Regions from separate parts of the Streptomyces sp. NPDC002835 genome, predicted to be linked through region 1. Evidence: predicted binding sites of a transcription regulator. Region 1 holds the regulator's gene; the other holds the start of a gene.
The links. The regulator HspR, encoded in region 1, represses chaperone genes until heat shock. The targets are predictions, from matches to a motif close to TTGAGNNNNNNNNNCTCAA.
Positions count from the first base shown of each region.

Region 2: dnaK (molecular chaperone DnaK) is a predicted target of HspR. The motif match lies at 8,367-8,385, and genes of this name have one in related genera.

Region 1 covers NZ_JBSFUW010000018.1:105,361-120,119, forward strand. Annotated here, with positions in the region: gene ACWD01_RS20730 (CoxG family protein) at 1-101, opposite strand, end outside; gene ACWD01_RS20735 (polyamine aminopropyltransferase) at 202-1,797, opposite strand; gene ACWD01_RS20740 (DUF2617 family protein) at 1,834-2,454, opposite strand; gene ACWD01_RS20745 (pyridoxal phosphate-dependent aminotransferase) at 3,221-4,423, shown strand; gene ACWD01_RS20750 (YbjN domain-containing protein) at 4,640-5,176, opposite strand; gene clpB (ATP-dependent chaperone ClpB) at 5,330-7,921, opposite strand; gene ACWD01_RS20760 (pyridoxamine 5'-phosphate oxidase family protein) at 8,085-8,489, shown strand; gene ACWD01_RS20765 (Rieske (2Fe-2S) protein) at 8,609-8,926, opposite strand; gene ACWD01_RS20770 (hypothetical protein) at 8,923-9,186, opposite strand; gene ACWD01_RS20775 (helix-turn-helix transcriptional regulator) at 9,315-10,307, shown strand; gene ACWD01_RS20780 (heat shock protein transcriptional repressor HspR) at 10,374-10,823, opposite strand; gene dnaJ (molecular chaperone DnaJ) at 10,825-12,009, opposite strand; gene grpE (nucleotide exchange factor GrpE) at 12,200-12,853, opposite strand; gene dnaK (molecular chaperone DnaK) at 12,850-14,697, opposite strand.
Region 2 covers NZ_JBSFUW010000051.1:3,607-18,365, reverse strand. Annotated here, with positions in the region: gene tpg (telomere-protecting terminal protein Tpg) at 1-355, shown strand, start outside; gene rox (rifampin monooxygenase) at 1,107-2,543, shown strand; gene ACWD01_RS33665 (GyrI-like domain-containing protein) at 2,683-3,558, shown strand; gene ACWD01_RS33660 (NACHT and WD repeat domain-containing protein) at 3,733-7,209, shown strand; gene ACWD01_RS33655 (slipin family protein) at 7,341-8,315, shown strand; gene dnaK (molecular chaperone DnaK) at 8,440-10,332, shown strand; gene grpE (nucleotide exchange factor GrpE) at 10,329-11,015, shown strand; gene ACWD01_RS33640 (hypothetical protein) at 11,185-11,418, shown strand; gene ACWD01_RS33635 (AAA family ATPase) at 11,550-12,041, shown strand; gene ACWD01_RS33630 (cupin domain-containing protein) at 12,081-12,476, shown strand; gene ACWD01_RS33625 (GNAT family N-acetyltransferase) at 12,549-13,124, opposite strand; gene ACWD01_RS33620 (cytochrome P450) at 13,188-14,360, opposite strand; gene ACWD01_RS33615 (TetR/AcrR family transcriptional regulator) at 14,450-14,759, shown strand, end outside.

The DNA.
Region 1 (14,759 bases):
TCGCGCTGGAGCCCGGGAACGCAGCGGGCGACCCGGGCGGGGTCCCTCAGCGCCTGTCGGAGGGTCTCAGCCGGTACCGGAACGAACACCTCATGCTCCATGGGAGCCGAGCCTACTCAGCACGGCCCGCCGCGTCTGCCTTACGGCGCGCGCCCGGCGCATGCGGTGCGTCCCGCGCCCCTCCCCCGCTCCGGGGCGCCGTCACGACGCGTAGCGCGGGTGGACGAGCGTCGACGGCACCAGGCCCGGCAGCCGGGTCTCCACGGCGGCGGCCGCGTCCTGGGCGAGCGTGTCCTGGGTCTCCGAGCGCAGCGGCGGCGTGTCCCGCCCCAGCCCGAGCCGCGGGGCGCGGCCCTCGGCCGCGAGCAGCATCCCCCAGTCGGTGGAGGCGACGGCGGTGGCCCTGAACCGTTCCGGACCACTTGCCGCACCCTCCTCCGCACCTCGCACCCGGTACGCCGCCGTGCCGAACCCGGCGGCGCGCAGGGTCGCGTCGACCGTCCAGTACGTACGGGGCCGGGTGGTCGGCCCGGCGTGGACCACGAGCCGCCCGCCGTCCGCGAGGGCGCGCCGGGCGAGCCCGTAGAACTCCAGGGAGTAGAGCTTGGTGCTCGCGGTGACGCCCGGGTCGGGCAGGTCGGAGACGATCACGTCGTACGGGGCGTTGCGGTGCTCGCGCAGCCAGGTGAAGGAGTCTGCCGTGACGACCCGCACCCGGTGATCGTCGTAGACGTGGTCGTTCATCGCGGTGAGTCCCGGGTCGCTTCGCGCCAGTCTGATCACCCCGGGGTCGAGTTCGACGACGGTCAGGGCACCGACGTCCGCGTAGCGCAGCACCTCGCGGGCCGCCAGCCCGTCGCCGCCACCGAGGATGAGGACGCGTTCGTGCGGCCCGTTCATGGCGGGGTGGACGAGGGCCTCGTGGTAGCGGTGCTCGTCGTGGCCGCGGACCTTCAGCCGTCCGTCCAGGAAGAGGTCCGGTGGCCGGGACGGTCCTCCGGTGAGCACGACCTCCTGGACGCCGGTGCGCACCGCGACCCGTACCTCCGGCCCGTAGACCGCCCGGCGCGCGGCCGCCTCGAAGTCGTCGACCATCGCCGTGGCACCCGCCAGCAGGGCCAGCACCAGCGCGTTGACCATGAGCAGCCGGGTCCGCCAGCGCGGTGTGAGTTCGCCGCGGAACAGCCACAGCACCACCGCGCCGCCGGCCACGGTGTTGACCGCGCCGGTCACCAGCGCTCCCGTGAGCTCGCCGAGCCACGGCAGCAGCAGGAAGGGGAAGGCCAGTCCGCCGACGAGCGCCCCCACGTAGTCGGCGGCGAACAGGTCGGCGACCGTGGCTTCCGCGTCCCGGCGTGAGACGCGCTGGATCAGCGACATCAGCAGCGGTATCTCCGCGCCGATCAGCACCCCGATGGTCAGGCTGAAGCAGACCAGGGCGGCGCTGGAGCCGCCGATCCAGGCGAACGACGCGTAGAGCACCATGGCCGACAGGCCGCCGACCAGGGCCAGTGCCGCTTCCAGCAGCCCGAAGCCGACGGCCGCACGGCAGCGCAGCCGCTTGGCGAGGAGCGATCCGACACCCATCGCGAAGACCATCAGCGACAGGACGACGGACGCCTGGGTGACCGAGTCGCCGATCAAGTACGTGGCGAGCGCGACGAGTTCGAGCTCGTAGACCAGGCCGCAGGCGGCGCAGACGAAGACGGCCGCCAGCACCAGCCGACGGCCGGCCTCGGGGCGCACGGGCAGCCCCGTGCCCTGGGGCAGCGGCGAGGTCTGCGGCCGGTCGATCACCCGGGAAACGCTACGTCACCGATCGCGCACCCATGGTCACCCACACGCGTCAACTACGGTGCGGAAGACTCCGGATGACGCTTCGGACTTCGCTCGGGAGGGCGCCGGGACTGCTCCGGGACGGCGCCGGGACTGCGCACCCTGCACCGCCTGGGGCATGACACCGACACGCGTACGAGTGACCACGAGCCGGCCCTCCTGCGGGTAGGCGTGCCAGGTGCGCCAGCGGACCTGGCCCTCGTCGCTCTGCGCCACCATCGCGGTGAACGCGTGGGGGGAACCGGGGAACGTACCGGCGAGACCGTGCGGGTGATCGGCCACCAGGGCCAGCAGTTCCTGGGCCCGGCCCGCGAACGAGCGCTGCGAGAGCGTCTCGACGCGTGCGGCGAACTCGTACTCCCATGCACCGAGCCGCTTGGCGACGCCCAGTGGCAGAGGGGTGCTGCTGCCCGGGATGCAGGCGACGGTCTCCGAACACGTGCCCCGCTCCTCCTCGAGCAGCACCTGATGGGACGCGCCGAGGAGGCGCAACTGTACGTGCGCTCCCGAGAGTTCGAGGTCGAGGACGGCCAGGGCGGGCAGTGGTTCCCGCCCCAGGGCCCAGGCGAGGTCGTCGGCGCGGGTGTCGGTATAGGCGGTATCGATGGTCGTGAGCATGTCGGCTCCGCAAACGCGCTTCGGCGGGGTGGACGCGTGGACCAGGACGCTCCGAGCAGGGAACGCCGGCATGTGGGGGGTGGCCTGCTCCGGTCCACGTGAGGTCCGATGGGCTGAATGAATCCAACAGGTTCCGACAGCGAGAAAATCACGAACTGGGCAACGCCCACAGCGTTTTTACCCAACTTGACGTGGTTTCCATCCCCTCGGGGGCAGTGCGGTTCAACTGTTCAACGGAGTGCGGGAGCCCGAAGTCAACACCCCGACCGGTCAATCCCCCAATGGTCCCGCACCCGGCGGACGTTGGGCCGTCAGCCTCCGTCCGCCGGACGCATTCACCGGGTCGGCCGCCCGTGTCAGCTGCCTCCGCCGCACCCGCCACCGCCACCGCCACCGCCACCGCCACCGCCACCGCCGCAGGACGACGAACCCCCGCACGATGATCCGCCCGAGTCACCGCCCCCGGCCCACCAGCTGCCGCCGGACCCCCCGCGGCGGCGGCGCGGATTGCCGCGCCCGGACATCGACACCGCGAAGACCACGCCGACCAGTACGAGCACCATCACGAAAACAGCCGTCATTGCCACGTCCTCCTCGTTCCCCCGACGGGAGCGCCGCCCAGGCCGAAGGCTCCGGGAGGCAGACCCCCACGACGCCGCGTGACCGCTTCCTGTGATGACAGGATCAGCTGTCCGCGTGGCAGAGGGATGCCCCCGGGCGCGCGGAGCCAAAGCAGACTTGAGCAACTCCAGAGGTTCCGCGCAGGATGGCCGCCATGACGACGGACTGGACGGCACGCGACGAGGGCCCACGACCGCTGCTCAACCGCAGACTGACGGAGTTCGGCACCACGATCTTCGCCGAGATGTCGGCGCTGGCCCTGCGCACCGGCTCGATCAACCTCGGCCAGGGCTTCCCCGACACCGACGGCCCCGAGGAGGTCAGGGAAGCGGCCGTACGGGCGCTGCGGGACGGGCGCGGCAACCAGTACCCGCCCGGCCCCGGCGTGCCGGAGCTGCGCACCGCGATCTCCGCCCACCAGCAGCGCTTCTACGACCTCTCCTTCGACCCCGACACCGAGGTCCTGGTCACCGCCGGCGCCACCGAGGCCATCGCCGCCGCCATGCTGGCCCTTCTGGAGCCGGGCGACGAGGTCATCGCCTTCGAGCCCTTCTACGACTCCTACGCCGCGTGCATCGCCATGGCCGGCGCCAAGCGCGTCCCGCTCACGCTGCGAGCGCCGTCCTTCCGCCCGGACATCGATGAGCTGCGCGCCAGAATCACCCCGCGGACCCGCCTCCTTCTCCTCAACACCCCGCACAACCCGACCGGGATGGTCCTCACCGCCGAAGAGCAGAGCGCCATCGCCGCACTCGCCGTCGAACACGACCTGCTCGTCGTCACCGACGAGGTGTACGAGCACCTGGTGTACGAGGGCGTTCACCGCCCCATCGCGGCCCTGCCCGGAATGCGCGAGCGCACGGTCACCATCTCGTCGGCCGGCAAGACGTTCTCCTTCACCGGATGGAAGGTCGGCTGGGTGACGGCGAACGGCCCGCTCGTCTCCGCCGTCCGGACGGCCAAGCAGTTCCTGACGTACGTCAGCGCGGGCCCCTTCCAGTACGCCGTCGCAGAGGCGCTCCGCCTGCCGGACGCGTACTACGACAGCTTCCGCGCCGACCTCCACCGCAAGCGCGACCTGCTCGGCGACGGCCTGCGGGCAGCCGGGTTCGAGGTCTACCGGCCCCAGGGCACGTACTTCATCACCACCGACATCACCCCCTTCGGCGAGAAGGACGCCCACGCCTTCTGCCGCGCCCTCCCCGAACGCTGCGGCGTCGTCGCGATCCCCAACTCCGTCTTCTACGACGACCCCGACGCCGGACGCAGCCAGGTCCGCTTCGCGTTCTGCAAGAGGGACGACGTCCTCCAGGAGGCGGCCAGCCGGCTGCGGCGCATGACGTCCTGACCTCACGGCGTCCGTGCCTGCGCGGGCCGGTCTTCAGCCGCGCCCTGCCGCTCTCTCCGGGAGGTGGGGGCGGCGGCCCTCAGGGCCTGGAAGTCCTGGGACGGATCGCCGTCCACGACAAGGAGATCCGCGCGCGGCCCGGGAGACGAAGCGGCCCGGCCGGCCCGCGATCATGAGGATCGGGGGCCGGCCGGGCCGTGGAGCCGGGCCGACACGTCAGGCGTCGTCGGCGGGCTTCTCCTCCTCCTGGACGGCCAGGCCGAACTGCTCCGCGAGCCACTTGTCGAACTCGATCGACGCGCGCACCCAGCTGACCGTGGACGACACGAAGTGCTCAAGGCTCACACCCGTGCCGATCAGCATTTGGGCCTCGCCGATGAGCCGGATCGTCGGAAGCTCCGCACCCTCCTCCTCGTGCAGGTGCGTGTAGACCTTCGGCCACAGCGTGCGGCGGTTCCAGTCGTCGATCGCGTCGAGGATCTTGGCCTTCTCCGTGACCGCGTGCGGACGGTCGTAGAACGTCCGCACCGAGAACACCTGCTGCTCGTCCTCGCCGCGGAACATGAAGTACGTGCGGAAGTCCTCCCACGGCGCGGCGAGGTCACCCTCGTCGTCGACGACGTACTTCAGCTCCATCTGGTCGAGGAGCTGCTTGACGAGATCCTGGTCGGGAACGACGGGGCCCGCCGGTCCTGCGGCCTGAGGCTTGGGCTGGCCCCCGAAATTCGGAATCGAGGACGGGTCGATGGTCACCGTGTATTTCCCTTCGTACGGATGCCGCCATCCTCTCCCATCCCCGGCGGGGGGTGGCAAGCCCCGCCGCCCGCGATCCGCTGCGGGCTGACAAGATCCCGGCACGAATGGTCTGAACGGTCTGCGGCCGGGGCGCCCCGGCCGCGCGCCCCGCTACTGCGCCGCGCCGACGATCAGCCCGTCCTCGAAACGGTCCACCCGTACGGTGTCGCCGTCCTTGACCTCGCCCGCCAGGATCTCCTTGGCGAGGCGGTCGCCGATCGCCGTCTGGATCAGCCGGCGCAGCGGGCGCGCGCCGTACGCCGGGTCGTTGCCCTCGTCGGCGAGCCAGGCGAGCGCCTCCGGTGTGACGTCCAGCGTCAGCCGGCGGTCCGCCATCCGCCGGGCCAGCCGGCCGATCTGCAGCTCCGCGATGTGCGCCAGCTCGTCCTTGGACAGGGCGGAGAAGACCACCAGGTCGTCGAGCCGGTTCAGGAACTCAGGCTTGAAGGAGGCTCGCACGACCTCGAGGACCTGCTGCTTCTTCTCCTCCTCGCCGGTCAGCGGCTCCACGAGGTACTGGCTGCCGAGGTTGGACGTCAGGATCAGGATGGTATTGCGGAAGTCCACCGTCCGGCCCTGGCCGTCGGTGAGCCGGCCGTCGTCGAGGACCTGGAGCAGGATGTCGAAGACCTCGGGGTGGGCCTTCTCCACCTCGTCCAGCAGCACCACGCTGTACGGACGGCGCCGCACGGCCTCGGTGAGCTGGCCGCCCTCCTCGTAGCCGACGTAGCCGGGAGGCGCGCCGACGAGGCGGGCGACGCTGTGCTTCTCGCCGTACTCCGACATGTCGATGCGGACCATCGCCCGTTCGTCGTCGAAGAGGAAGTCCGCCAGCGCCTTCGCCAGCTCAGTCTTGCCGACGCCGGTCGGGCCGAGGAAGAGGAATGAGCCGGTGGGCCGGTCCGGGTCGGCGATCCCCGCCCGGGTCCTGCGTACGGCGTCGGATACGGCCTGCACGGCCTCGGTCTGCCCGATCAGCCGCCGGCCGAGCTCCTGCTCCATGCGCAGCAGTTTCTGCGTCTCGCCCTCGAGGAGGCGCCCGGCCGGGATGCCGGTCCAGGAGCCGACGACGTCGGCGATGTCGTCGGGGCCGACCTCCTCCTTGACCATGGTGTCCTTCGACGCCTCCTGCTCGGCCTCGGCCTGCGCGGCCTCCTCCAGCTCCCGCTCCAGGCCGGGGATCTCCCCGTACAGCAGCTTGGAGGCGGTGTCGAAGTCGCCGTCGCGCTGGGCCCGTTCGGCCTGGCCGCGCAGGTCGTCGAGGCGTTCCTTCAGCTCACCGAGGCGGTTGAGGCCCTGCTTCTCCTTCTCCCAGCGGGCGGTGAGGCCGCGCAGCTCCTCCTCCTTGTCGGCGAGGTCGCGGCGCAGCTTCTCCAGGCGCTCCTTGGAGGCGGGGTCCGACTCGTTCTTGAGCGCCAGCTCCTCCATCCGCAGCCGGTCGACGGCGCGCTGCAGCTCGTCGATCTCGACGGGCGAGGAGTCGATCTCCATGCGCAGCCGGGACGCGGACTCGTCGACGAGGTCGATGGCCTTGTCGGGCAGGAAGCGGGAGGTGATGTACCGGTCGGAGAGGGTGGCGGCGGCGACGAGCGCGCTGTCGTTGATCTGCACCTTGTGGTGCGCCTCGTAACGTCCCTTGAGGCCGCGCAGGATCGCGATGGTGTCCTCGACGGTCGGCTCCGCGACCATCACCTGCTGGAAGCGGCGCTCGAGGGCCGGGTCCTTCTCGATCCGCTCGCGGTACTCGTCGAGCGTCGTGGCGCCGACCATCCGCAGTTCGCCGCGGGCCAGCATCGGCTTGAGCATGTTGCCCGCGTCCATGGCGGAGTCGCCGCCCGCGCCGGCGCCGACGACGGTGTGCAGCTCGTCGATGAAGGTGATGATCTGCCCGTCGCTGCCCTTGATCTCGGACAGCACGGTCTTCAGCCGCTCCTCGAACTCGCCGCGGTACTTGGCGCCCGCGACCATCGCGCCGAGGTCGAGCGAGACCAGCCGCTTGTTGCGCAGCGACTCGGGGACGTCGCCCTTGACGATGCGCTGGGCGAGGCCCTCGACGACGGCGGTCTTGCCGACGCCGGGCTCGCCGATGAGCACCGGGTTGTTCTTCGTGCGCCGCGACAGCACCTGCACGACGCGGCGGATCTCCTGGTCCCGGCCGATGACCGGGTCGAGCCTGCCCTCGCGGGCGGCGGCGGTGAGGTCCGTGCCGAACTTCTCCAGCGCCTTGTACTGACCCTCCGGGTCGGGTGTGGTCACCCGGCGCCCTCCCCTGACTTTCTCGAACGCGTCCAGCAGTTTCTTCGCACCGGCGCCCTGCTGGTCCAGCACCTGGCCGGCGGCGCCGCCCTTCGCCGCGATCCCGATGAGCAGATGCTCGGTGGAGATGTAGTCGTCCCCGAGCTCCTTGGCGCGCTGCGAGGCGTCGGAGACGACGGCGAGCAGCTCACGGTTGGGCTGCGGCGGGGCGACCGTGGAGCCGGTGACGCTGGGCAGCGACGCGAGGACGCGCTCGGCCCCGGACCGCACGGCGGCCTGGTCCGCCTCGACGGCGGCCAGCAGGTCGGTGATGTTCTCGTTGTCCTGGCCCTCGAGGAGGGCGAGGAGCAGATGTGCCGGGGTCAGGTCGGGGTGCCCGTCGGACACGGCCCGGCTGGTCGCGGCGTTGAGCGCGTCCCGGCTCTTGTTGGTCAGCTCGGCGTCCACGTCCGGTCTCTCCTCCTCGCTGATGCACTTCTTCCGTGCCGTACGTACTGGTCGTCAACGACTGGCCGTCAATGCTGACTCAGTCAACCTGCACAAAGTTGAGTCTATTCCACTCAGGGTGCTGGAGGACAGGGCCCACGGCCGCCCGGGTAGGTTCCGCCTCATGGCCATCGACCCACGCAACCCCGACGCGTCCTACCTCAGCTTCTGGCGAGACCGCCATATGTGCACCCTGACGACCCTGCGCCCGGACGGCACTCCGCACGTCGTCGCGGTGGGGGTCACCTACGATCCGGCGGGCGGCGCGGCCCGGGTGATCACCAACAAGCACAGCCGCAAGGTCGCCAACATCCTGGCCGCCGGCCCGGAGGGTGCACGGGTGGCGGTCTGCCAGGTGGACAAGGGCCGCTGGGCGACGCTCGAGGGCGTCGCGACGGTCCGCACGGAGGCGAAGGCCGTGGCGGACGCGGTGGGCCGTTACGCGGAGCGGTACGGGCGCACACCGACGCCCAATCCGGACCGGGTCGTCATCGAGATCGCGCTCACGCGAGCGATGGGCCGGGCATAAACGGCCGGCGCCCGGAGAAGTGTTCCGGGCAGCACAACGGCGCCATCGTGTTTCAGGTCCACGATGGCGCCGCTGTGTGGGGGAAGCGCCTGGGCGATTTGAAACGACGGGGGAATCGCTCAGGCACTGCGGGGGGTGGCGGTGGTGTCGGGCTCGGCCAGCTGGTGGTCACGCTGGTCGAGATTGACAAAAATCATGCCGTACCGGATGGCACAGCGGACGGGCTGCGGTGCCCCTCTCGGCCGGCGGAGACAGCGGTAGGCGCGGACATCCTCGTCCTCCTCGCGGGCGACGACGATCGGCTCACCGAACAGGGTGACCATCAACGAGTCGCCACGGTGCGGAATCGCCGTGACGAGGTCGATGAAATGCCACCCGGACCGGTAGGCCGTCGCCATCTCGCGCCGGAAGACACGATCATCCGGAGGGATGGTCATGCGCCCGGATCCGCGTCCACGGGAGCGGTCTCCCACGTCAGTTCGTCCTTACCCGTGATCACCGCACCCTCCGGCCCGGACTCCCACGTCGGCTCACCCGCGGCGACCACGTGGGCCGTCTCGGACTCCCACGTCGGCTCACCCGCGACGACCGCGTGCGCCGGCTCGGACTCCCAAGTCGGCTCACCGCTGATCGCAGTGAAGCTGAACGCGGCTGCCCCGGCAGCAAGTGCGCAAAGTATGCGAACCGTCCTGTTCATGGAGGATCTCCACCCCATTCTGTTCAATACCCTCCCCCCGCGTCTAAGACGATGTCTCACGCCGAATACTTCCACCAGCGACCACAGGCATCATGTTCCTGTAATTCAGGACCCTGAGGGGGTGTCAAATGTCGCCGAACCAGGACAACATCGGGCATAAGCATAGTGGTGCCGAACTGTGCGAAGCAGGGAAGAATCTCTACGCAACGGCTCTGCGCAGCGGCCAGGTCTCCCGGGCGGAGGCCGCGGACGCACCCTGTCTGCTCGATCTCTCCCTGCTGCGGCCCGATCCGGACGACGCCCAGTGGCTCCGCCCCGTTCCACCGTCGCTCGCACTCAACCAGCTGATATACCCCATCGAGCGGGAGATCCAAGAACGCCGGCAGCTCGCCATGTCCATCGCCGGCACATTCGAGCCGTTCATGACCATGACGGCGCAGGACCTCTCGACCAGGCACGCGATCACCGTGCTCGAGGGCCTCGGCATCATCAACGCAGCTCTCGACCGGGTCACCGCCGAGTGCTCGGAGGAACTGCTCACGGTCCAGCCCGGCAGCGGGCGCCGTCCGGACACCCTGGAGCACGGTCTGCGCCGTGCGGAGCCGCTGCTCAAGAACGGCGTGAAGATGCGCACGCTGTACCAGCACACGGCCCGCCACCACCCGTCCACCCTCGCGTACGTGGAACGCGTCAGCCCGTACGGCGTCGAGGTCCGCACCCTCGAGGAGATCATCGACCGTCTGATCATCGTCGACCGCAAGGTCGCCTTCGTACCGGCCCGCAGCGACCGGCAGGTCGCCCTGGAGCTGCGCCACGAGGGGCTGGTGACGTATCTCGTGGGCGTCTTCGAGCAGTTCTGGCTCCACGCCACCCCGTGGGAGGAGCAACTGTCGTACGCGCCCGAACTGGACGGCATCACCAGCGTCCAGCGCTCCATCGCCAAGCTGCTCGTCGAGGGTCACGTCGACGACTCCATCGCCCGCCGCCTGGGCATGAACGTACGCACCTGCCGGGCCCACATCGCGAAGCTGAACGCCACGCTGGGCAGCGGGAGCCGCGCCCAACTCGGCTATCTGATCGCCCAGTCCGGAATCCTCGGCGACGACACCGGCACGGCGTGACGGGGTTACGGCGGCGGGCCGGGAGAGCGGTCGCTCTCCCGGCCCGCCGGCCGTGCGGTCCGCCGGTCAGTCGGCGCGCTTGGGCCGCCACACGACGAGCGCGCTCGCCTGCTGCACGTCCTGGTACGGCACGAGGTCGCGCCGGTACGAGGCGTGCACCTGGGCCTCACGCTGCTGCATCGCCGCGGCCGCGCCGTCCAGGGCCGCCGACAGCTCGGCGACCCGCTGCTGGAGAGCGGCGACCTGGTTCTCCAGTTCGATGATCCGCTTGATGCCGGCCAGGTTGATGCCCTCGTCCTGCGACAGCTGCTGGACGGTGCGCAGCAGCTCGATGTCACGTGCCGAGTAGCGCCGGCCCCGGCCGGCCGTGCGGTCGGGGGAGACGAGCCCCAGCCGGTCGTACTGCCGCAGGGTCTGCGGATGCAGCCCCGACAGCTGTGCGGCGACCGAGATGACGTACACCGGCGACTCGTCGGTCAGCTCGTAAGGGTTGCGACTGCGCCCCGACCGGTCCATCTCAAGCTCCCTTCGCGGCCTGGAACAGCTCCGTTCGCGGATCCTCGTCCGCGGTGGCTTCGCGGTAGGCCTCCAGCGCTTCCTTCGCCTTGTCGCTCAGCTCCTGCGGCACGGCGACCTCGACGGTGACCAGCAGGTCGCCGCGGGTGCCGTCCTTGCGGACCGCGCCCTTGCCCCGGGCGCGCATGGTGCGCCCGCCCGGCGTCCCCGCCGGCAGCTTCAGCGTCACCGGCGGACCGCCCAGCGTGGGCACCCTGACCTCGCCGCCGAGCGCCGCCTCCGAGAAGGTGACGGGCACGGTCACGGTCAGGTTGTCGTCCTTGCGGCCGAACACCGGGTGGGCGTCGACATGCACGACCACGTACAGATCGCCCGCCGGACCGCCGCGCTCGCCCGGTGCGCCCTTGCCGCGCAGCCGGATGCGCTGCCCGTCCGACACGCCCGCCGGGATGCGGACCTGCATGGTGCGGGAGCTGCGGGCCCGGCCGCTGCCCTTGCAGACGTCGCAGGGGGTCTCGGCGATCAGGCCCCGGCCCTTGCAGTCCACGCACGGGTCGGTCAGCGAGAACGAGCCGCTGCCGCCGCGCGAGACCTGGCCGGTGCCGACGCAGGTCGGGCACACCCGGGGCGTGCCGTTCTTGTCGCCGGTGCCGGAGCACGCCTTGCACGCGGCGGAGCTGGACATCCGCAGCGGGACCGTCGCCCCGTCGACCGCCTCGGTGAAGCTGAGCGTCACCTCGGACTCGATGTCCTGGCCGCGGCGCGGCTGCGTCCGCGTACCCGGGCCGGGGCCCCGGTTGAACAGGCCGCCGAACACGTCCCCGAGGCCGCCTCCGAAGCCGCCGGCGCCGCCCTGGCCCCCGCCCTGGGGACCTCCGAAGAGGTCGCCCAGGTCGAAGTTGAAGCTGCCGCCGGGCCCGCCGGCGCCCGGGGCCCGGAAGCCGCCGTTGCCGAACAGGGCGCGGGCGTCGTCGTACTCCTTGCGCCGCTTCGCGTCACCGAGGATGTCGTTGGCCTCGGAGATCTCCTTGAAGCGCTCCTCGGCCTTGGCGTCACCCTTGTTGGCGTCCGGGTGGAACTCGCGGGCGAGTTTCCGGTACGCCTTCTTGATCTCGGCCTCTGTGGCGTCCTTGGGGACGCCGAGGACCTTGTAGTAGTCCTTCTCGACGAAGTCCTTCGTGCTCATCGGCGTCCCTCCTCCCGGACGTTTCCTGCGCCGGCCCGCAGGGTGCGTGCCCCTGCTCCGCGTGGGCTCGCGACCCCCGGCACGCGCATCCGCTGCGATGTCGTCGGTCGCCATGGCCTCGCCATGTCTCCCTCCTCCGTCTCGCATCTGCACGCGCCGGACGCCGCTCGCTCATCCACGCGGAGCCCGGTCACGCACCCTCCTCGGGCCCACCGCTCTCCTCGTCGGCCGGCTTCTCTTCCTTCTGCGCCGCGGGCGCCGCACCCGGCTGGGGTTCGGCGACCGCGACCCGCGCCGGGCGAATCGTCCGCTCGCCGATGCGGTACCCAGGCTGCAGGATCGCGACGCACGTCGTCTCTGTGACGTCCGGCGCGTACGAATGCATCAGGGCTTCGTGGATCGTCGGGTCGAAGGGCTCGCCCTCCTTGCCGAACTGCTGCAGGCCCATCTTGGCGGCGGCCGTCTCGAGAGACTCGGCCACCGACTTGAACCCGCCCACCAGCTCCCCGTGCTCCCGGGCGCGGCCGATGTCGTCGAGCACGGGCAGCAGCTCGGTCAGGAGCGCCGCGGTGGCGATCTCCTTGACCGTGACCCTGTCGCGCTCCACGCGCCGGCGGTAGTTCTGGTACTCGGCCTGGAGCCGCTGGAGGTCGGCCGTCCGCTCGTTCAGAGCGGTACGGACCTGGTCCAGCTGGGCCGTCAGGCCGACGGTCTGTGCTGCGTCCCCTTCCGGGGCCGCCGGGCTCTCCTGCTCGGAGTGCTCGGCGGTCTCGGCGGCGTCGTCAGGGGTGGCGCCGGAGGGGACGTCAGGCTTCTCCTCGAAACCCGGAGTCTCCTCCGTCACGCGGCACCATCCTTCTTCGGCTTGTCCTCGTCGACGATCTCGGCGTCGACGACGTCGTCGTCAGCGGCGGGTCCGGCCTGGCCCTCGGCGCCGGCGGCGCCGCCCTCGGGCGCGGCGTTGGCGTACATCGCCTGGCCGAGCTTCTGGCTGACCGCGGCGACCTTCTCCGTGGCGGTGCGGATCTCGGCGGAGTCCTCGCCCTTGAGCTTCTCCTTCAGCTCGCTGAGCGCGGTCTCGACCTCGGTCTTGACCTCGCCGGGGACCTTGTCCTCGTTGTCCGTGAGGAACTTCTCGGTCTGGTAGACGAGCTGCTCGCCCTGGTTGCGGGACTCGGCGGCCTCGCGGCGGCGGTGGTCCTCGTCCGCGTACTGCTCGGCCTCCTGGCGCATCCGGTCGACCTCGTCCTTCGGCAGCGAGGAGCCGCCGGTGACGGTCATCTTCTGCTCCTTGCCCGTGCCCAGGTCCTTCGCGGTCACGTGCATGATGCCGTTGGCGTCGATGTCGAAGGCGACCTCGATCTGCGGCACGCCGCGCGGGGCCGGCGGCAGACCGGTCAGCTCGAACATCCCGAGCTTCTTGTTGTACGCCGCGATCTCGCGCTCGCCCTGGTAGACCTGGATCTGCACGGACGGCTGGTTGTCCTCGGCCGTCGTGAAGATCTCGGACCGCTTGGTCGGGATCGTGGTGTTGCGCTCGATGAGCTTGGTCATGATGCCGCCCTTGGTCTCGATACCGAGGGACAGCGGGGTCACGTCGAGGAGCAGGACGTCCTTGACCTCACCCTTGAGGACACCAGCCTGCAGCGCGGCGCCGATGGCCACGACCTCGTCCGGGTTGACGCCCTTGTTGGCGTCCTGGCCGCCGGTGAGCTCCTTGACGAGTTCGGCGACGGCGGGCATCCGGGTCGAGCCGCCGACCAGGACCACGTGGTCGATCTCGGACAGCTGGATGCCGGCGTCCTTGATGACGTTGTGGAACGGGGTCTTGCAGCGATCGAGCAGGTCCGACGTGAGCTGCTGGAACTGGGCGCGGGTGAGCTTCTCGTCCAGGTGCAGCGGGCCCTCGGCGGAGGCCGTGATGTACGGCAGGTTGATCGAGGTCTCGGTGGACGAGGACAGCTCGATCTTGGCCTTCTCCGCGGCCTCGCGCAGACGCTGGAGCGCCATCTTGTCCTTGGCCAGGTCCACGCCGTGCCCGGAGTGGAACTGCTTGACCAGGTAGTCGACGACGCGCTGGTCCCAGTCGTCGCCACCGAGGTGGTTGTCGCCGTTGGTGGCCTTCACCTCGACGACGCCGTCGCCGATCTCCAGCAGCGAGACGTCGAAGGTGCCGCCGCCGAGGTCGAAGACGAGGATCGTCTGGTCGTCCTTGTCCAGGCCGTACGCCAGGGCGGCCGCGGTGGGCTCGTTGACGATGCGCAGCACGTTCAGACCGGCGATCTCACCGGCCTCCTTGGTGGCCTGGCGCTCCGAGTCGTTGAAGTACGCCGGGACGGTGATCACCGCGTCGGTGACCTTCTCGCCGAGGTACGACTCCGCGTCGCGCTTCAGCTTCTGCAGGATGAACGCGCTCATCTGCTGCGGGTTGAAGTTCTTCCCGTCGAGCTCGATCTTCCAGTCCGTGCCCATGTGGCGCTTGACGGACCGGATGGTCCGATCGACGTTCGTGACCGCCTGGCGCTTGGCCACCTCGCCGACCAGCACTTCACCGTTCTTCGCGAAGGCGACGACGGACGGCGTGGTCCTGGCACCCTCGGCGTTGGTGATGACGGTGGGCTCGCCGCCCTCCAGAACGCTGACGACGGAGTTCGTCGTGCCCAGGTCGATGCCGACCGCACGTGCCATTTCGATTCCTCCAACGACTGACTTGAGTGGAACTGGCTCAAGGATGCCTCACCCGTTTCCCG
Region 2 (14,759 bases), on a different contig from region 1:
CGCCGCGCGCCTGGAGCGGGAGGTCAAGCGGCGATGGCAGCCGCAGATCCGGGCGAAGGCGAAACAGCAGGCGGCCACCACCGGCGGCCTCGTCATCGATACCCGCGCCCGCTTCGGCTACACCGCCGCCCCCGGCACCACCGACGACGCCCGCCTGCGCCACCTCACCCAGGCGCTCCCCCCGCAGTACGCCGCCCGCCTCTTCGACGCCCAGGAACAGGGCGCCACCGAGCAGCAACTCCTGGCCATCACCGCCGAGGGCCTTCAGGAGATCTACTTCAAGGACCGCGGCCGCCGCGCCCAGGGCCTGCTGGTGGAGTTCACCGACATCGACCACATCGACGTCGAACTCTGACGCCACTGTCCCGCCACTGCCTCGTGGGGCAGGTGTGACTGAGCGCCACAGCCGGCCACTGAGCACTCGAGTTGGCCGCTTCGGCCCTCAGCCCAGCACTGATCTCCGCCCTTCGCGCCAGGCGGGATTTCCCGTACCCCGGCACGGTGGTTGCCCACAGGGTCGGGAGCGAGGCCGCCGCCGTTGCCCTGATCGAGAGCCTGCCCGGCAGTGAACAGCACCGCTGTGGCTTCTCGCCCGGCCGGAGCGTTCGGGCATACGAGGACTCTCTCGATCTGGCGCTGTTCGAGGCGGCGTTCTGCTTCACCTGCCACGAGGTCCACATGCAGAGAACGGCGGTGCCGCCCGCTCTGCCCACGCAGTTCTTCGCCCGGGCGCCCTGCCGGCCCGGACCCTGCTGCCTCTCTCCCGTAAGGCGGCTCCGTAGCCGACCGACTGGATGAGCGTCACGCCTCGACGTGATGACAGGCAGGCTGCACGATGTCGTGCTTCGGCTCACCCGTGGCGGACGGAGAAATGACAAAGGCAAGGAGGTCACGGACTCCTTGCCACTCTCAACTTATAGCGCAGTGGGGGGCTTGCGGCAAGGCCCCGGTGGTGCCGCAGAATGATCGGCCCAGGCCGGAACCAGCGTAAATGACGGGTTAGCGAACTGTGCGCGCTTTTGGTCGGCGTCGTGGCCGGTGGTGCGTGCCGTCGGACCGCGTGGAGCGGGCGGCCGGAATCCAATCTCGTTGAATGGGCGTTCTTGATGATTGACGTGATCGTGGTCGGTGGCGGGCCGACCGGGTTGATGCTGGCCGGAGAGCTGCGGCTGGCCGGAGTGGGCACGGTCGTGCTCGAGAAGTCGGCCGAGCCCACCAAGGAGTCCCGCGGACGCGGCCTGCATGTGCGCAGCGTCGAGATGATGGACCAGCGCGGTCTGCTCGACCGGTTCCTCGCGGTCAGCGAGAAGTTCCAGGTCGGCGGACTTTTCGGCGGCATCGCCAAGCCGTGGCCGGACCGGCTGGACACGGGACACCCGTACGGCCTCTCCACCCTGCAGCCGGTCACCGAACGGCTGCTCGGCGAGCGTGCCCTCGAGCTCGGCGCCGAGATCCGGCGCGGCTGCGAAGTGGTCGGGCTGAGCCAGGACGAGGACGGGGTGACCGTCGAGCTGGCGGACGGGACGCAGCTCCGCTCGCGCTATCTCGTCGGGTGCGACGGGGCACGCAGCGTGGTGCGCAAGCAGCTCGGCGTCGGCTTCCCCGGTGAGCCCGCCAAGGTCGAGACGTTGCTCGGCGACATGGAGATGACCGAGTCGCAGGAGAAGGTCGCCGCCGTCGTCGAGGAAGTCCGCAAGACGCAACTGCGGTTCGGCACGATCCCCAACGGGGACGGGACGTACCGCGTCATCGTGCCCGCCGACGGCGTGGCCGAGGATCGTGCGACCGCGCCGACCCTCGAGGAGTTCCAGCAGCGGCTGCGGGCGGTCGCGGGCACCGACTTCGGCGTGCACTCGCCGCGTTGGCTGTCCCGGTTCGGGGACGCCACCCGGCAGGCCGAGCGCTATCGGGCCGGCCGCGTGCTGCTGGCGGGCGACGCGGCGCACATCCACCCGCCGACCGGCGGACAGGGGCTCAACCTCGGCGTGCAGGACGCGTTCAACCTCGGCTGGAAGCTGGCCGCCGCGGTGAACGGCTGGGCGCCCGAGGGGCTGCTCGACACCTACCACGCCGAACGGCACCCGGTGGGCGCCCGCGTGCTGGAGAACACCCGCGCGCAGATCACCCTGCTGGGGACGGACCCGGGCGCGACCGCGCTGAGGGAGCTGTTCACGAGGCTGATGGACTTCGAGGAGGTGAACCGCTACGTGACCGAGATGATCACCGCGGTCGGCGTCCGCTACGACTTCGGCGAGGGCCACGACCTGCTCGGCCGCCGGATGCGGGACGTGCGGCTGAAGCGGGGACGCCTCTACGAGCTGATGCACGACGGTCGCGGGCTGCTGCTCGACCAGACCGGCCGGCTCTCGGTGGAGGGCTGGGCGGACCGGGTCGACCACGTCGTGGACGTCAGCGAGGAGCTGGACGTGCCCGCGGTGCTGCTGCGGCCGGACGGCCATGTGGCATGGGCCGGCGAGGACCAGCAGGAGCTGCTCGGCCGGCTGCCCCAGTGGTTCGGTGCCGCCACCGGCCCCACCGGCTGAGCCTGCCCCCCGGCTGAGCCTGCCCGCCGCCCGCCCCGTATCGGCTCCGCGGCCGCACCCGACCGGACCGGGCACAGGATGTCGGGTCCGGCAGGGTGGACGCTCCGTAGCGTCGTGGTCGTAAGGGAAGGAGACCGGAGTGCTGGAGCGCCTGAACGAGGCCATGGAGTACCTCGAGCAGCGTCTCGACCAGCGCGTCGAGGTCGCAGAGCTCGCGCGGATCGCCGTCACGTCGGAGTACCACTTCCGGCGGCTGTTCTCCGCACTGGCGGGCATGCCGCTGTCGGAGTACGTCCGCCGCCGGCGGCTCACCGTCGCGGGGGCCGAAGTGCTCGACGGGCGGCGGACGTTGCTGGAGATCGCGGTGCGGTACGGCTACGGCTCGGGCGAGTCCTTCGCGCGCGCCTTCCGTGCCGTGCACGGCGTGGGCCCGGGCGAGGCCCGGCGCGACGGCGCGACGCTGAACTCGCAGCCCCGGATGTCCTTCCGCCTCGTCGTCGAAGGGAGTACGAGCATGCGGTACCGGGTCGTGGAGAAGGACGAGTTCCGGGTGGTGGGCAGGAAGGCGCGGGTGCCGCTCGTCCACGAAGGGATGAACCCGGCGATCGTCGCCTTCATGCGGAGCATCGGAGAGGAGACCCGGCAGCGTATGGAGGCGCTGTCGGACCAGGAGCCGAGCGGCCTGCTGAACGTCAGCGTCAACGTCGACGAGAGCCGTGCGGAGGGGACCGAGCTCGACTACTACCACGGGGTCGCGACGGGGGCCGACGTCCCCGAGGACATGGACAGCCTCACCGTGCCCGCCGGGACGTGGGCGGTGTTCGAGAGCTCGGGCCGGCTGCCGGAGGCGGTCCAGTTCCTGTGGCGCGACGTGTTCACCCAGTGGTTCCCGTCCAACCCGTACCGCAGCAGGCCCGGCCCCGAGATCCTGAGCGCCGAGGTGTCGCGGGACGGGGCGGACGCGGAGGCGCGGCTGTGGATCCCCGTCGAGCGGACGGAGGCCGGGACCGGCTGACGGCAGCAGGGCGGCGGCGTGGCGGCGCGAGGACGCCACGCCGCCGTCCCGGGCGTGTCCCACCTCTGTGGCGCGGCCGGCACGGTGCTCGCCGCGTTCGTCTCCTGGCCGCAGGGCCGCCTTGTGGCCATGCTCCTGCGCAACTCCCCACGGCGGCCGATAGGTTGTCGGATCATGGATCGACGCCCGCTCAAGCTCGCCCTCGATGTCCTGCTCATCCTCGTAGGGGCGTTACTGGGCATCGCGACGAACTACGCGACCGGCGCCGAGGGCGATGTGCCGCTGCTGCTGCGGCTGTTGCGGGAATGGTCCGTGCCGGCGGTGGGCGTGGCCCTGGTCCTCCTGGTCGTCGGTCAGATATGGCTTCACCACCTCGAACGGCCGCCGCCGGTACGCCGGGTGTGGAACCGGGCCGAGCCGCCCTACCCCGGGCTCGAACCCTTCGAGGAGAGCGACGCGGCGGTCTTCTTCGGCCGGGACCGGGACATCGCCGAGCTGGTGGCGCGGCTGCATCCCGCCGTGCCGGGGCGGGCCCACCGGTTCGTGACGGTGGTCGGGCCGTCCGGCAGCGGGAAGTCGTCGCTGGTACGGGCCGGGCTGCTGCCCGCGCTGGCCCGGCGGCGCGGACGGTGGACGGTCGCTGAGCCGTTCTCGCCCGGCTCCGACCCGGTCGGCACGCTGCGGCGACGACTGGCGGAACTCCCCGCCGACCGCCCCGCGCTGCTCGTCGTCGACCAGCTGGAGGAACTGCTCACCCTCTGCGGGCCCGAGGAACGCGACGCGTTCGTCGCGGCGGTGGGCGACGCCCTCTCCGCCGACCCGCGACTGTGGGCCGTGGCCACTCTGCGCTCGGACTTTCTCACCCGGTTCCTGGAGGCGGGCCTGTCCGAGCTGGTACGCGGCCCGATGGCGATCGGCCCGCTGGGGCGGGAGGAGCTGTACGAGGTCATCGAGAAGCCCGCGGAACAGGCCGGCCTGACGTTCGCTCCGGGCGTGGTCGCCCGGATGGTCGACGACTGCGGTGGCGGCGACGCGCTCCCACTGCTCGCGTACACGCTGCACGAGCTGTACCTGCGCGCCGGAGGACCGGGTGGGACCGTGACGGAGGAGACCTACCGCGCCCTCGGCGGCGTGGCCGGAGCCATGTCCGACCGGGCCGACCGGATCACCGCCGAACTGGGAGCCGACGCGCCCGTGATGGCCACGCTGCTGCACTTCGTCACCGTGGACGGCACCGAACCCACCCGTCGCCGCGTCCACCGCGCCGACCTGACGTCCGAGGAGCGCGAGGTCGCCGACGCCTTCGTCGCCGGGCGGCTGCTCATCGGTGACGAAGGCACCCTGGACGTCGCACACGAGGCCCTCTTTCGCCGCTGGGCACCCCTGAGGCAGGCGGTCGTCGCACGCGGGGAGGAGCTGCGCCGCCGCACCGAACTGGAGCGCTGGGCCCAGGACTGGGAGCACGCCGGCCGGCCGACGGCGTACCTCCTCGCCGGGGAACGTCTCCTGGTCGCGCGGCAGTGGATGACGCAGTCCGCCCGAACGCTCGGCGCGGCACCTCTCGTGCGCGAGTTCGTGGACCGCTCGACGCGGGCCGACCGGGCGACGATGGCGCTCACGGCGGACGCGGTGGCCGTCCGGGTGCTTGAGAACGTCGAGCGCGAGCCGGATTCGGCCGTCATGGCGGCACTCGCCGCCGTGGAGGAGTGCGCGGCGACGCCGACGTCAGCGCTGGCACTGCAGACCGCGCTGGGCGCGTCCCGGCTCCGTACGGTCCGGCAGGGGTTCGGTCACTCCGTCACGGGCGTCGCCTGGTCGCCGGAGGGCACACGGCTGGCCGCGTGCTGCGGCGACGGCAGGATCCGCGTCTGGCCCGCGGGCGACGACGACACCGGCCCGGTGGTCGTCGAGGCCCCGGGCGGTTTCCTGCGCGACATGGCCTGGTCGCCCGACGGCGGCAGACTCGCCTGCGCCGCACGGAACGGCCTGGTGAGCGTGTGGTCCACCGCGACCTGGGCCCAGCTCGCCGTCCTCGACCACACGAGCGCCGCGGGAGCACCCCGCGACGGCCTCGCCGCCGTGGCCTGGTCGCCCGACGGATCCCGTCTCGTCTCCGCGGGCAGCGACCGGGTACTGCGCGTCTGGGACGCCCGGACCTACGCCGAAGGGGCCCAGCTCCACGGACACGAGCGCATGGTGTGGAGCGTGCACTGGTCACCGGACGGCAGGCACATCGCCAGTTCGGGCGAGGACGGGACGGTGCGCGTCTGGGACGCGGCCACCGGCGACGTGCGGCATGTGCTCACCGACCACCAGGACATCGTCGAAGCGGTGCGCTGGTCACCCGAGGGCAGCCGCCTCGCCTCCAGGGACCGCACGGTACGGATCTGGTCCACGCGCGACTGGACCGTGGAACACAAGCTCGAAAGCATGGACGGCCTCTACTGCCTGGCCTGGTCCCCGGACGGGACTCGGCTGGCCGCCGGGGACCAGGACCGGACGGCCCGCGTCTGGGACCTCGCCCGCAACGGCTCGGGCGACGCACGGACCTGGCTGAACGGACACACCGACACCCTGTACGCGATCGCCTGGTCCCCGGACGGACGGCAGGTGGCGACGGCGTCCCGTGACCGGCTGCTGGCCGTCTGGGACGTCGGGGACCGGGCGGACGTGCTGCGCGGCCACGAGGACTCGGTGTGGCAGGCCGCCTGGTCGCCGGACGGCACACGGGTGGCCGGTGCCTCGCAGGACGGCACCGTACGGATCTGGGAGGCCGCCACCGGGCGGCGGACCGCAGTGCTCCGCGACGGCGGCGAGATGTCCGACGTGGCGTGGGCGCCCGACGGAACGCGCCTGGTGGCGGCGCTGCGGGACGGCTCCGCCGTGATCCGGGCCGCCGACGGAACCGGCGAGGGCATGGTGCTGCGCGGCCACACGGACGAGGTGTCCACGGTCGCCTGGTCGCCCGACGGGCGCCGCATCGCCACCGCGTCGCGCGACAGCACGGCCCGGATCTGGGACGCGGACACCGCCCAGGTCGTGCACGTACTGGCCCGCGGTATGGCGGTGCGCGGCCACGACGACTGGATCAGCGGGGCGGCCTGGTCGCCGGACAGCCGCCGGCTCGCCACCTCCGCCACCGACCGGAGGGTCATCGTCTGGGACGCCGACGACGGCACGCCCGTCATCACGCTCCACGGCCACCGGGACCACCCCTGGAGGATCGACTGGTCGCCGGACGGCCGCCGGCTCGCGACCGGCTCACGCGACCGCACCATCCGGCTGTGGGACCCGGTCGACGGGACTCAGCTCGCGGTCATGGCGGGCCACGAGGACCGGGTCCAGGACGTCGCCTGGTCGCCGGACGGCACCCGTATCGCCTCGGTGTCGCGCGACCGGACGGTCCGGTTGTGGGATCCGGACACCGCCGCACAGATCGCCGTGGTCGGCGTGCACGCCGACTGGGCGAACGGCCTGAGCTGGCACCCGGACGGCTCGCGGCTGGCGACGGCGTCCCGCGACCGGACCGTACGCATCTGGGACCTGACCGACCCCGACCTCGACGTCCTGCTGCGCCGGGCCCGCTCGCGCGTCTTCCGGATGCCGACCGCGGAGGAACGGCGCGCCTTCCTCCTGCCGCCGGCGGACTGAGCCGGCTCGCCGGCCTTCGGCCGGCGCCCCCGTCTGCCCCCGGCCCGATCCGCTGTCCGCCGATCGGGTCAAGGGTTGGCAAAAGGGGTATATCCCGAAAATGGGCCCCGTTCCTGGAGGAGGTGGCTGTCATGGTCGAGGATCTGCTGACAGCGTTGGCCCTGGCGGGCTCCGGTGTGGTGGCGTACGTGGCGGCGGCCGCCCGGGTGGTGAAGCAGTACGAGCGAGGGGTGGTCCTGCGCTTCGGGCGGCTGCACGGCGGGATACGCATGCCGGGATTCACCATGATCATCCCGGGCGTGGACCGGATGCACAAAGTGAACATGCAGATCGTGACCATGCCGGTGCCCGCGCAGGACGGCATCACGCGGGACAACGTCACGGTCCGGGTGGACGCGGTCATCTACTTCAAGGTGGTCGACCCGGCCGACGCGATCATCCGGGTCGAGGACTACCGGTTCGCGGTCTCCCAGATGGCGCAGACCTCCCTGCGTTCGATCCTGGGCAAGAGCGACCTCGACGATCTGCTCTCGAACCGGGAGAAGCTCAATGAGGGGCTGGAGCTCATGATGGACAGCCCCGCCGTCGAGTGGGGCGTCACCATCGACCGGGTGGAGATCAAGGACGTCTCCCTGCCCGAGACCATGAAGCGGTCGATGGCCCGGCAGGCCGAGGCGGACCGCGAGCGGCGGGCGCGCGTCATCAACGCCGACGCCGAGCTGCAGGCGTCGAAGAAGCTGGCGGAGGCGGCCGGTGCGATGGCCGACGAGCCGGCCGCCCTGCAACTGCGGCTGCTGCAGACCGTCGTGGCGGTCGCCGCCGAGAAGAACTCGACCCTGGTCCTGCCCTTCCCCGTCGAGCTGCTGCGCTTCCTGGAACGGTCCACCCCGAGGGAACGCGAGCAGCAACAGCAGAGCGCCGAGAAGCTGGCGGACGCGCTCGGTTCGCTCACGGGCGGGACGGCGGCGAAGGGCCGGACGGAGGAGACGGCGGAGAAGGACGAGGCGGCGGCTGAGGAGACGCCCATGCTGGAGACGCCCGTCCCCGAGCGGCCCGGTCCCGTGGCCTCCGGCGGCCGGCTGCCCCTTCAGGGGGAAGGCGGCTGACCACGACGCACCCGGAGCCGACCGGCCGGGCAGGGGCCTCCGGGCGGCTACTTGACTCCAGGGCACTCAAGTTTTATGTAGGAGGGGACGGCAGATCCGCGGTGGCAACCTTGAGGAGGCGGCCATGGCCCGAGCAGTCGGAATCGATCTGGGAACCACGAACTCCGTGGTCTGTGTCCTGGAGGGCGGTGAACCGGCGGTCATCGCGAACACCGAGGGCGCCAGGACCACACCGTCGGTGGTGGCGTTCGCCAAGAACGGCGACGTGCTCGTCGGTGAGCTCGCCAAGCGCCAGGCGGTGACCAACGTCGACCGCACCGCACGCTCCGTCAAGCGGCACATCGGCGAGGCCCAGTGGCGCTTCCCGGACTCCGGGGACATCGACGGCAAGCGGTACACCACGCAGGAGATCTCGGCACGGGTCCTGCAGAAGCTGAAGCGTGACGCGGAGGCGTATCTCGGCGAGGACGTCACCGACGCGGTGATCACCGTCCCGGCGTACTTCAACGACAGCCAGCGCACCGCGACGAAGGAGGCCGGTGAGATCGCCGGCCTGAAGGTGCTGCGGATCATCAACGAGCCCACCGCGGCCGCCCTGGCGTACGGGCTGGACAAGGAGAACGACCAGACGATCCTCGTCTTCGACCTCGGCGGCGGCACCTTCGACGTCTCGCTGCTGGAGATCGGCGAGGGGCTGGTCGAGGTGAAGGCGACCAACGGCGACACGCACCTCGGCGGTGACGACTGGGACCAGCGGATCGTCGACCATCTGGTCAAGCAGTTCAAGAACGGCCACGGCATCGACCTGTCCAAGGACAGGATGGCGCTCCAGCGTCTGCGCGAGGCCGCGGAGAAGGCGAAGATCGAGCTGTCCTCGTCCACCGAGACGTCGATCAACCTGCCGTACATCACGGCCTCCGCCGAGGGCGCCCTGCATCTGGACGAGAAGCTGACCCGCGCCCAGTTCGAGCAGCTCACGGCCGATCTGCTCGATCGCTGCAAGGCCCCGTTCCACAACGCGATCAAGGACGCCGGGATCGACGTGGCGGCCATCGACCATGTGATCCTGGTCGGCGGCTCGACGCGGATGCCGGCGGTGACCGGACTGGTCAAGGAACTGACCGGCAAGGACCCGCACAAGGGCGTGAACCCGGACGAGGTCGTCGCGATCGGCGCCGCGCTGCAGGCCGGTGTGCTCAAGGGTGAGGTCAAGGACGTCCTGCTCCTCGACGTGACCCCGCTGTCCCTCGGTATCGAGACCAAGGGCGGCATCATGACCAAGCTCATCGAGCGCAACACCACGATCCCGACCAAGCGGTCCGAGATCTTCACGACGGCCGAGGACAACCAGCCGTCCGTGCAGATCCAGGTCTACCAGGGCGAGCGTGAGATCGCGGCGTACAACAAGAAGCTCGGGGTGTTCGAGCTGACCGGTCTGCCGCCGGCCCCGCGCGGCGTGCCGCAGATCGAGGTCGCCTTCGACATCGACGCCAACGGCATCATGCACGTCGCGGCAAAGGACCTCGCCACCGGCAGGGAGCAGAAGATGACCGTCACCGGCGGTTCCTCGCTGCCGAAGCAGGACATCGACCGCATGGTCCGGGAGGCGGAGCAGCACGCGGAGGACGACCGCCGCCGCAAGGAGGCCGCGGAGACCCGCAACCAGGCGGAGAGCACCGTCTACCAGACGGAGAAGCTGCTCCAGGACAACCGCGACAAGATCCCCGACGACGTACGGTCCGAGACCCAGGCGGCTCTGGCGGAGGTCAAGGAGAAGCTCAAGGGCGAGGACACCGCCGAGATCCGCACCGCCACCGAGAAGGCCACCGCGGCCGCCCAGCGGATCGGGTCCGCGCTGTACGCCCAGGCGCAGACCGAGGGCGCGGGCGCGGGGGCGGGCGCCGGTACGGCCGGGACGGCCGGCACCGGTACGGCGTCGGCGGCGGAGGACCAGGACGACCAGGTCGTCGACGCGGAGATCGTGGACGACGACGAGGAGAAGGGAGGCACCGGATGAGCCAGGACTCCGACGTCAGGAACGCATCGGACCGGCGGCCACCCGTCGTGATCCGCGACCGCCGCAGGATCGACCCGGTCACCCTCCAGCCGCGCCGCCCGGCCGAGCCCGCTACGCCCTCGCCGCACGAGGCGCCCGCCGGGCGGGAGACCTACGAGGCGCCCGCCGGGCGGGAGAACCACGCGCCGGCAGGGCCGGAGTCCGCCGAACCGCGGCGCGCGCGGACCGAGTTGGCCCGCCTGCGCGACGCGAACGCCGAACTGACGGCCGACCTGCAACGCGTGAAGGCCGAGTACGACAACTACCGCAAGCGCGTGCGGCGGGACCGGCTGGCCATCCGGGAGATCGCCGTGACCAACGTCCTGGCCGCGCTGCTTCCCGTACTCGACGCGTTCGAAGGGGCACGCAAGCAGGGGCCCGACGACGGGATCGGCGCGGTGGCCGAGGTGCTCGACGAGCAGCTGGCGGCGCTCGGACTGCGTACGGTCGGAGAACCGGGGGAGCCCTTCGACCCGCGGACCCACGAAGCGCTCGCCTACACCTCGTCCGACGACGCGGCCCAGGCCGTCTGCACGGAGGTGTTCCGGCACGGATACCGCGTCGGGGACCAACTCCTGCGCCCCGCCCAGGTCTCCGTCACCGGTCCGCCGGCCGCCGACACGGCGGGGCCGGGGACTCCCTGAGCCGGCGTCGAGGCGGCAGGACACAGCCGTTGGTGTGAACGGCCCGGTCGCCCAGCGCCGCTGCTCCGGCCCGGCCCCGCCACGCCGCTACGGTCGGGTCTGTCCCGGGGTGGAGCGCCGGCCGGCTGCGGGCGCCACCCGATCCACGACACCGAAAGGCGGGTCCAGCATGGCCAGCACCACCGAAACCGGCGGGGTCACAGGTACCAAGGACAAGGACTACAACCTGATCTGGTACGTCGAGAGCTGCCTGAACAACGCCCTGCGGCTGGAGACGTACATCCAGGACGCGGACCGCGACGGCGACAGCGACGTCGCCGAGCTGTTCCGCAAGGCCCAGGCCGACAGCCGCAAGGGCGCGGAGATGGGCAAGCAGCTGCTGCGTACCCGCATCGGCGGCTGACCCCGGCCCCTGCGCCCCCGCCGGCGCGAGCCCGGCGCACCCCGCGGCCGCGTCACCGCCGAGCGGCGCGCCGTGGGGGCGCGGCGGCGAGCGGGTCGGCCACCGTACGGGAGGGACAGGAGCGATACGCGATGGCCGTGGACGGACGCGGGCTCGAAGTCGCGGTGCTGGTCGGGCTGCAGGCCGCGGGCAAGTCGACCTTCTACCGGCAGCGGCTCGCCACCGACCACGCCCTGGTGAGCAAGGACATGTTCCCCCGGGCGGCCAGGAACAAGCAGCGGCGGCAGATGCGCTTCGTCGAGGAGGCCCTGACCGCGGGGACCCCGGTGGCCGTGGACAACACCAACCCGTCCCCGGAGGAGTGGGGGCCGCTGATCGAGCTGGGCCACGAGCTGGGGGCCGTGGTGGCGGCGTACTGGTTCCCGCCCGACGTCGAGGGATCGCTGCGGCGCAACGCCGCCCGCGAAGGCCCGGAACGCGTCCCGGACGTCGGCGTCCACGCCACCCTCCGCAAACTGCGCCGCCCGTCCGCCGCCGACGGCTTCGACGCCGTGCACGAAGTACGGTTCGACGGCGCCGGAGGTTTCCGGGTACGGCTCCTGCGGGACCCGGCCGGGCCCTGACCCTCGCGCAGGCGGCGCTCAACCGGCAAGGATGCACACATGACCAACGAACCCCTCGCCCTCGGCGAAGCCCTCGCCTCGTTCGACGCACTGTGGAGCCCCCGCATCGTCACCCGCGTCAACGACTACGACGTACGCATCGCCAAGGTCGAGGGCGAACACCTCTGGCACTCCCACGACGACACCGACGAGTTCTTCCTGGTCCTCGACGGCGAACTGCACATCTCTCTGCGCGAGCCGGCCGGGGAGCGTACGGTCCGGCTTCCGAAGGGGTCGGTCTTCACCGTCCCGCGAGGCACGGAGCACAAGCCGTACGCCCCCACCGGTGCGGCACTCCTGCTCTTCGAGCCCACCGGCACACCGACGGTCGGCGACCGCCACGACGAGATCCCCGACCACGTGGACGCGACGACGGGGCACGCACTCGGCACCTGACCGCACGGTGCCGCCGCCACAGGCATCCGCGGCGACGGCCCCGCTGCCCGGTGTTGCCGCTCGGTGGGTGTCTCAGCCGGCGCGGCGCGACGTCCGCCGCTCCCACTCGCTCTTCGTCAGCGCGTACTCGACCTCGCCGTGCTCGGAGCCGGGGATGGTCTCCGGCCAGTCGCCGAAGTAGGTGCGGACATAAGCCAGTCCCGACTTCTCCATCACCCGCCGTGAACCGGCGTTGACCGCCATCGTGTTCGCAGTCACCCGCTCGGCGCCCAGCTCGGTGAACCCCTTGCGGATCAGGGCCCGCGAGCCCTCCGTGGCGTAGCCGTGGCCCCAGGCGGCCCGGCGCAGGCGGTAGCCGAGCTCGACCACCGCCGGACTGCCGTCGTCCAGCGGGCGGAGTTCGAACCAGCCGAGGAACGTCTGCGTGTCCCTGGTCTCGGCGGCCCAGAAACCATGGGTTCCGGTGCACGGGTGGCGGTGGAGGAGGCGTGGCAGTTGCACGGTGCGGACGGTGTCCCGGGGCGTGGGGCGACCGCCGTTGAGGTACCGCATCACCTCGGGATCACTGTCGAGTTCGGCCAGCCGGTCCGTGTCGTCGGCGGTGAACGGTCGCAGCGCCATCCGCTCGGTACGCAGGAAGAAGCCCATGGCGTGATCCTCGGCGCCGCCGAGGCCGCTCCGCCACCGAATTTCCCGGTGCTGCTCGCGTGGTCACCACACGACGGGCAGGGCGACGATGCCGCCCGTGAGGACGTCCTTCCGTACGGTGAGGTCGTCGACGTCCACGGCGAGTCGCATGTCGGGGAACCTGTCGAGGAGTTGCGCGAACGCGACCTGGAGTTCCATACGGGCCAGCGGGGCGCCGATGCAGTAGCGGGCGCCGTGCCCGAAGGTGAGGTGGGACGCCGCCGCGGGGCGGGCGATGTCGAACCGGTCCGGGTCCTCGAACACGGCGGCGTCATGGTTGGCGGCGCCGTTGTCGAGCATCAGAAGGCTGCCGGCCGGGACGGTGACACCGCCGATCTCCAGGTCGGTGCGCGCATAGCGCGGTATGCCGCCGCCGCCCCTGCCCGGTGCGCGCAGGATCTCCTCCACCGCCCCCGGGACGAGCGAAGGATCCCCGGTCAGCGCCTGCCACTGGCTCCGGTCGCCGAGCAGGAGAACCGCGCCCAGGCCGAGTTGGACGACGGTGGTCTCGTGGCCGGCGAACAGCAGGGCCATCGACAGCATGGCGATCTCGTCGTCGCCGACGCCGTCGGTCGCGCAGAGCCGGGAGATCACGTCCTGGCCCGGCGTACGGCGCTTGGCGGCGACGAGGCCCTGGCCGTACGTGAAGAGGTCTCCCAGTCCTTGTTCGGAGCGGGCCCTGTCGTTGATGTCCGCCGCCGCCTGCGTCCAGGCGCGGAACCGTTCCCGGTCCTCGTAGGGGACTCCGAGCAGTTCGCAGATCGCCAGGATCGGCAGGGGCAGGGCCAGATGGGTATTGAGGTCGGCGGGCTGCGGCTGTCGCGCGAGGTCGTCGAGGAGTTCCGCGGTCAGCGCCTCGACGCGGTGGCGGAAGGCTCGCATCAGACGAGGGGAGAAATGGGGCTGCAGCAGGGAGCGCATCCGCCGGTGGTCGGTCTCCTCGGTCGTGTGGTCGCCCAGCGGGCCGCCGAACAGGGCCGACTCGCTGGAGCGGGCCGCGTGTCGGGGATCGGGGTGGGAGCGCCCGAGCCGGTCGTCGTCGAGCAGGGCGCGTACGTCGTCGTAGTGGGTGACCAGCCAGGCCTCGTCCCCCACCCGGGTGCGGATCCGGTGGACCGGGCCCTCGGTCTGGAGCCGGCGCAGCAGCGGGGGCACCTGGAGGGGACCGGGCTGGTCGAAGGGCAGTTGGGCGGTCATGGGAGACTCCCTCGTAAACGCAGACTTGTATACGTGGACGTAAACAAGCGTAGTTGTATACTTGCATGTAAACAAGAGAGGTGGGGGTCATGGCAGCCGCCGACAACGAGGCCACCGCGGCCGGGCCCGTGAAGCGGATGAAGCGGGCGGAGCGGCGTGAGCAGATCCTCGACGCCGCGACGCGCGCCTTCGCCCGCGCGGGTTTCGCGAGCACCGGCCTGGACGACGTCGCGGCGGAGGCGGGCATCACGCGCGTGCTGCTCTACCGGCACTTCGAGTCGAAGGCCGACATGTACCGGGCGGCCCTGGACCGGGCCTGTGAGCGGGTGGCGGGCACGGTGGGGACGGACGACTTCGACGGCTCGTCCATCCCCGCGCTCATCGGCGCGGCCGACGCCG